Regions from separate parts of the Janthinobacterium sp. NKUCC08_JDC genome, predicted to be linked through region 1. Evidence: riboswitches for the same ligand, from Rfam matches in the RefSeq annotation. Region 1 holds a riboswitch; the other holds the start of a gene.

The links. A riboswitch is a leader RNA that binds a small molecule or an ion and turns the genes downstream of it on or off. The one in region 1 is predicted to bind thiamine pyrophosphate.
Region 2: it holds a riboswitch for thiamine pyrophosphate, as region 1 does, so the genes downstream of both, KO538_RS02195 (TonB-dependent siderophore receptor) here and thiC (phosphomethylpyrimidine synthase ThiC) in region 1, are expected to answer to the same signal.

The regions. Positions count from the first base shown of each region.
Region 1 is NZ_JAHKQW010000015.1:54,481-57,887, forward strand. It holds gene thiC (phosphomethylpyrimidine synthase ThiC) at 1-1,371, opposite strand, end outside; TPP riboswitch at 1,451-1,566, opposite strand; gene KO538_RS25020 (hypothetical protein) at 1,650-1,907, opposite strand; gene KO538_RS25025 (response regulator) at 1,946-2,752, opposite strand; gene KO538_RS25030 (ATP-binding protein) at 2,781-3,407, opposite strand, start outside.
Region 2 is NZ_JAHKQW010000001.1:457,121-460,527, reverse strand. It holds gene KO538_RS02195 (TonB-dependent siderophore receptor) at 1-1,487, opposite strand, end outside; TPP riboswitch at 1,573-1,670, opposite strand; gene KO538_RS02190 (iron-containing alcohol dehydrogenase) at 1,738-2,895, opposite strand; gene KO538_RS02185 (hypothetical protein) at 3,039-3,344, shown strand.

The sequences.
Region 1 (3,407 bases):
GCACTGTTCCAGCTGCAAGTCCATGTTTTCTTTAATGAGCTGCATCGGCACGTGGCCAGGCCCCTCGATCATCACTTGCACATCGTGCTTCCACGCGACTTGCGTCAGCTCGCCCAGGGTTTTCAGTTCGCCCAGCTGCGCCTCGTCGTTGGCGTCGTAGATGGAGCCGGGACGCAAGCCGTCGCCCAGCGAGAACGACACGTCGTACGCTTTCATGATTTCGCAAATCTCTTCGAAATGCGTGTACAGGAACGATTCCTGGTGATGCGCCAGACACCATTTCGCCATGATGGAGCCGCCGCGCGACACGATGCCCGTCAGGCGCTTGGCTGTCATCGGCACATAGCGCAGCAGCACGCCCGCGTGGATGGTGAAGTAGTCGACGCCCTGCTCGGCCTGCTCGATCAGGGTGTCGCGGAAAATTTCCCAAGTTAAATCTTCGGCCTTGCCATTGACCTTTTCCAGTGCCTGATAGATGGGCACGGTGCCGATCGGCACGGGGCTGTTGCGCACGATCCATTCGCGCGTCTCATGGATGTGCTTGCCGGTCGACAGATCCATCACGTTGTCGCCGCCCCAGCGGATGGCCCAGGTCATCTTTTCCACTTCCTCGCCGATCGACGAGGTGACGGCGGAATTGCCGATATTCGCGTTGATTTTTACGAGGAAATTGCGGCCGATAATCATCGGCTCGACTTCCGGGTGGTTGATGTTGGCGGGGATGATGGCGCGGCCACGGGCGATTTCCTCGCGCACGAATTCCGGCGTGATCTCGGCCGGGATGCTGGCGCCGAACGACTGGCCCGGATGCTGGCGGCCCATCAGGTCGGCCAGGCGCTCGCCCATGGGACCGGACGCTTTCAGCTCACGCAAATATTCCTGGCGGCGCATGTTTTCGCGGATGGCCACGAATTCCATTTCCGGCGTGATGATGCCCTGGCGCGCGTAATGCATTTGCGTCACGTTCTTGCCGGCGATGGCGCGGCGCGGCTTGCGGTGCAGGTTGAAACGCAGTTCGGCCAGCTTCGGGTCCGCCAGGCGGGCGATGCCGTAGTCGGAGGTCGGGCCCGGCAATTCTTCCGTATCGGCACGTTCGACGATCCACGGCAGGCGCGGCGTGTCGAGGCCCGAGCGGATGTCGATCTGCACGTCCGGGTCCGTGTACGGGCCGGAAGTGTCGTAGACGTAGATCGGCGGGTTCTTTTCGCCGCCGAACGACGCTTCCGTGTCGGACTGGCTGATCTCGCGCATGGGCACGCGGATGTCGGGGCGGCTGCCTTCAACATAGATCTTGCGCGAATTGGGCAGTGGCGCGATGGCGGCTTCGTCGACCGTGGCGGTGGCGGAGAGGAATTTCGGGTTGGCGTTCATTTTGGCTCCTTGGCTAGACTATTTTTAAGCCTGGAGCCAGCTAAGGAGGTTCGGCTGCGCGCACGCGGAAAAGCGGGGTGCGTTCATCCTAAAGCTTCCCTTCGCTGGCATTATCCAGATCAGGTTCGGAGGGTATTTCTCACCCGCGCTTGCACCGTGTTTCCACAGCGAAAGGCAGGACCCCTAGCGTTTGCCGCCTTGCGGCAGCGAGCCAATTATACGCGGTTCACGCCGCGCGGCCAGATGATTTCTTGCAGGTGTCGTCTTTGTACATCGCTCTACTTCTTCTTACCCCAGCGCCAGCTGGTCGGTTCACCCTTCAGCTGGCAGATGAAAATGAGCACGGCAACGATGGCCACTTCATAGACGATGTAGCCCACGAGCATGGTCTGCGGCGGGAACAGGAAAGCGCCGCAGGCGAACAGCGCCAGCGCGGCCAGGAACACCAGCCAGCCCTGCCACGTGATGGGCAAGCCCCAGCCCCAGCCATAGGTCTTGGCGGGGAACCAGTATTGCGGCGTTGATTTGTCAGTCATGATTTTTCCTGGTCAGTATCGATAGCACCCAGTATAAATCAGGCAATGCGATGGCGCTCCGTGACATCGAGGCCGATGCCGCGGTAGCCGATGAAGCGGCTGCCATTGTCGAACATCGGTTCGCCGCTCACCTGCAGGTACTGCGTGCTGCCGTCGAGGTTGGCGCGGCTGTAGATGAAATCGAGAAATGGTTCGCGCGCGGCAATTTTTGCGTCGAGCAGCGCTCGTTCGGTGGCGTTCCAGCGCTGCGGCTCTTGCTCGCTGCCGATGCCCAGCATTTCAGCCACGGGGCCGGAAAAGCGCGTCAGATTGCCCTGCGCATCCTGTTCCCAGTACCAGTCGGACGACAGTTCCGTGAAGCGCTGGAAGCGCGCTTCGCTTTCGCGCAGTTCCGCCGTGCGCTCTTCCACCATCTGTTCCAGCGACTTGTTGTATTCGGCCAGCTTCTGGTACAGCAGGCGCACTTCCAGCATGTTGTGGATGCGCGTCTTGACTTCCACCAGATCGAACGGCTTGCTGACGAAGTCCTTGGCGCCCGCCTGCAGCGCGCGCAGCTTGTGGCCGGGCTGGGCCGTGATCACCAGCACGGGCAGATAGCTGCCCGCCTCGATGTCGCGCAAGCCTTCCATGACCTCGAAGCCATCCATTTCCGGCATCTGCAGGTCGAGCAGGATCAGGTCGTAGCGGTGCTGCTGGTGCAGCGCACGCACGGCTTGCGGGTCCATGGTGGACGTGATGCGCGTATAGCCGGCATTGCGCAGCACCTGTTCCAGCAGCATGACGTTCGCCTCCTGGTCATCTACGATGAGGATGCTGGCGTTCAGAATCTCGGTGGCTTGAAGCATGGCGGTATTCCTAAAAATAAATGCTGAATTAGCGTATTGCGTGAATGTCGTCGGCCAGGCCGTGCGCGGCCGCATGGTGCAGGGCCACGTCGAGCGCATCCATGAATTCGACGACCTTGATCGGCTTGGTCAGGTAGCGGAAGAAGCCCGCTTCCAGGCCCTTCTCGATGTCGCGCGGCACGGCGTTGGCCGACAGCGCCATCACGGGAATATGTTTCGTCAGCGGGTCGTCGTGCAGGATATGCAGGGCGCCGAAACCGCTGATGCCGGGCAGGTTGATGTCCATCAAGATCACGTCCGGCTGATACGTGCGCGCCAGGTCGATGCCCAGGTGCGCATCGATGGCCGTGAGCAATTTCAAATCGCTGCGGCGGGCGATCAATTGCTCCACCAGCGCCAGGTTGGCGGGATTGTCTTCCACGTACAGCAAGGTGCGCTGGCTTTCCTGCGGCTCCTGCACCTGCGGCAGCGCGTCGCCGTCGCCCAGCACCAGGGCCGGCGCGCTGCTGGCGGCCAGCTCGAACCAGAACGTGGTGCCCACGCCGACCGTGCTGTCGACACCGATGGTGCCACCCATCAATTCGACCAGCTGCTTGGTGACGACGAGGCCGATGCCCGTACCCTCCTCCGTGCTGTTTTCCTGGCCCAGGCGGTT
Region 2 (3,407 bases), on a different contig from region 1:
TAGGCCGCGTACACGGACACATTGTCGAGCGGGGTGTAGACGAGCGACACGTTGGGCAGCAGGAAATCGTGCTTGGCGCGGATTTCCTTGTCGGCCTTCAGCACATACTGGTAGCCGTCGACATCGATATGGCGCAAGCCGCCATGCAGCTTCCAGTTCGGCGCCAGGCTGACGATATCCTGCACGAAGACGGAGTTTTCCGTGTCCTTGCGCACCAGGCGCACGGGGCCTTGCACACCGGTCGACATGTCGACGATCTGCGGGTGGTAGATGTTGCTCACGCCAGCCCAGTCGTACACGTACAGTCCCGCGCGGTCCTTGCGGCGGAAGGTCGAGACGCCGGCCGTGAATTCATGGCGCAGGGTACCGGTGGCGAACTTGCCCTGGATCATGGCTTGCGCGCTCAGCGGCTTTTTCGTCTCGCCCAGGCTGCGGTAGTCATACACGTCGTAGTCGCCATTGCCGCAGAAGCCAGGGTACAGATCTTGCGCGCTGCAGCCGTAGGGGAAGGCCGTGTAGTCGTCGCGCTTGAACGAGTGCTGGTTGGCAGATAAGGTCGCGCGCCAGTCGTCATTGAACGCGTACTGGAAGCGCAGGCCGATATTGCTGGTGACGGTTTCCACGGGGCGCGTCCACGGCTGCAGGTTGAGCATGGCGTCGGCGCTGATGCCGGTCGGCAAGGTCGTGTTATTCAGCAGCTGGAAGCCGGGCGCCGTCGCCTGCGCCTTGTCCTGGTAGTCGGCATCGAGTTGCAGCAGCGCTTGCGGCGAAATTTGCCAGTCGAAGGCGCCTGAAATGAATTTGCGGTTGCCGTCCGCGCCCTTGATGTAGGAGCGCAGGCGCTCGGCCGCCACGTTGACCCGGTAGCCGAAGCGCGTGTCTTCCAGGCGGCCGCCCAGGTCGACGGCGCCATACAGGGTGCCACGCTCGCGCGTTTCCACGGTGACGGTGCGCAGCGGTGCGGCGGTGGGGCGCTTGACGATGAAGTCGATCACGCCGCCCGGCGCGGCCACGCCAGCCTGCAAGCCTGCCAGGCCCTTCAGTACTTCGATGCGTTCCTTGTTTTCCAGCGGAATTTGCGTGTCGCCAGGAATGGCCACGCCATCCTTGCGGTAGCTGGAATTGTTGTCGAGCTTGAAGCCGCGGATGGAAAACTGTTCCGCATAGCCGACGGCGTTGTAGGCGTCGTTGATGCTGGCGTCGAGCTTGACGGCATCGCTGAGATTACGGATCTGCAAGTCCTGCATGTCTTTTTGCGAAATGACGGTGACGGACGCCGGTGTCTGCAGCAGCGGCGCGTCGGAAAAACCACCGACGGAGGCGCGCTTGGCGGCCGGCGCCTTGCTGGCCGTGACGACGACTTCGGCCATGCTCTGGGCCTGCGGGTCGGCGGTTTCGGCGGCGTCATTCGCGGCAAAGGCCGGTGCGGCAAACGCGTGTAGGATCGCCAGGGTCAAAACAGAAACGGATAAATTCGGTGTGGACATAGATTGCTCGTGGTTCAAGCCGTCTCTGTAAAGAGCACGGCAGGCTGCTTGTTCGGCTGGCGCCAACGCAGGAGCTATCAAAGGAGGGAGGTACTTTGCGCTTTCCTTCGCTGGCATTATCCAGATCAGGTACGAAGGGTATCTCTCACCCGGATGACTGCTCCAGGACCCCTAGCGAAATGACAGCTTAGCATGAAGCACGGCCAGCTGTCCCACCCTGCTGACCGTTTTACAACAGTGTGGTGCGAATCTACAGGCTCAGTTCCAGCACCTTGCGGCTGATGGCGGGCGTGATTTCACGCTGTTCGCCCAGCGCCGTCATGCCGTGCGCTTCCAGGGCGGACACGACTGCATCCACGCTCGCATGGTTCAGGCCGTAGTCGGCCAGACGCGTCTTGACGCCCATGTGGCGGAAGAAGAATTCCGTGCGCGCGATGGCCGCCTCGATGCGGCCATCTTCGTCGCCGCCGTCCAGGCCCCAGACGCGGGCCGCGTACTGCAGCAGCTTGGCGCGCTTGGCCTGCTTGCGCACGCGCAGCATGCTGGGCAGGATGATGGCCAGGGTTTGCGCATGGTCGAGCTCGTACAAGGCCGTCAATTCGTGGCCGATGGCGTGCGTGGACCAGTCCTGCGGCACGCCCACGCCGATCAGGCCGTTCAAGGCCAGGGTGGCGCTCCACATCACGTTGGCGCGCACGTCGTAGTCATCCGGATGCGACAGCGCCTTCGGGCCTTCCTCGATCAGGGTCAGCAGGATGCCTTCGGCAAAGCGGTCCTGCACGGAGGCGTTCACAGGGTAGGTCAGGTATTGCTCCATCACATGCGCGAACGCGTCGACGACGCCATTGCCCACCTGGCGCAGCGGCAAGGTGAACGTTTTCGACGGGTCCAGCACGGAGAATTTCGGATACACCTTGCGGCTCATGAACGAGCGCTTTTCCTGCGTGGCCTTGCGCGTGATCACGGCCGAGCCATTCATTTCGGACCCCGTGGCCGGTAACGTCAAGACAGTGCCGAAGGGCAGGGCGGCCTCGACGATCTTGCCGCCCTTGGCCAGGATGTCCCATGCCTCACCCTCGTGCAGGGCAGCCGCGGCGATGAACTTGGTGCCATCGACCACAGAGCCGCCGCCGACGGCCAGCAGGAAATCGATGCGCTCGCTTTTCACGAGGGCCACGGCTTGCATCAGGGTTTCATAGCTGGGATTGGGTTCGATGCCGGCAAACTCGGTCATCGTATGCCCGGCCAGCGCCGCCTTGACTTCATCATAGACGCCGTTCTGCTTGATGCTGCCCCCGCCATACGTCATGAGCACTCTGGCATGGGGCGGGATCAGCGCCGTGATGGCGGCGATCTGGCCCTGGCCGAAGAGGATTTGCGTTGGATTGTAAAAGTCGAAATTGAACATGGGGCTCCTGCCGCTGAGGTTTAGGCTGTTGCTGAGCCATGATTATGGCCGAACGGGTGGAAACGTGTCGTGGACGCTTGAGCTTTTCGCCCGCGCGGTGGAGAATGCAGCCGATGTCACCACCACGCGAAAAAGGAATGCGCATGACCACCGTCCCACTGGAAGAATCCGGCCTGCCGGCCACCGCGCTCGACATGCACCGCGCCATCGGCGCCACCATCGCCGCGCTGCAGGCGCTGGACTTGAACAGCCAGCGTTTCGAGGCGTGCACGGACCCGGAACTGCGCCGCGTGCTCGCGCATGCGGGCGACACGAGCCGCAAGGAAGCGGCCATGCTGCTCGAATGGATGCGCCGCCGCGATGCGCGCCTGGACACGGCCATGAAGGAGGCGCTGTTCAAGGCGGGGCCGATTGTTGCCCAGTATCACTATGACGAGAAAATATTGTAACTATTGGTTTGTTGTTGTGGCGTACCATGCGCCACTTTCGCATCGCTTCGCGTAGACTGTGCC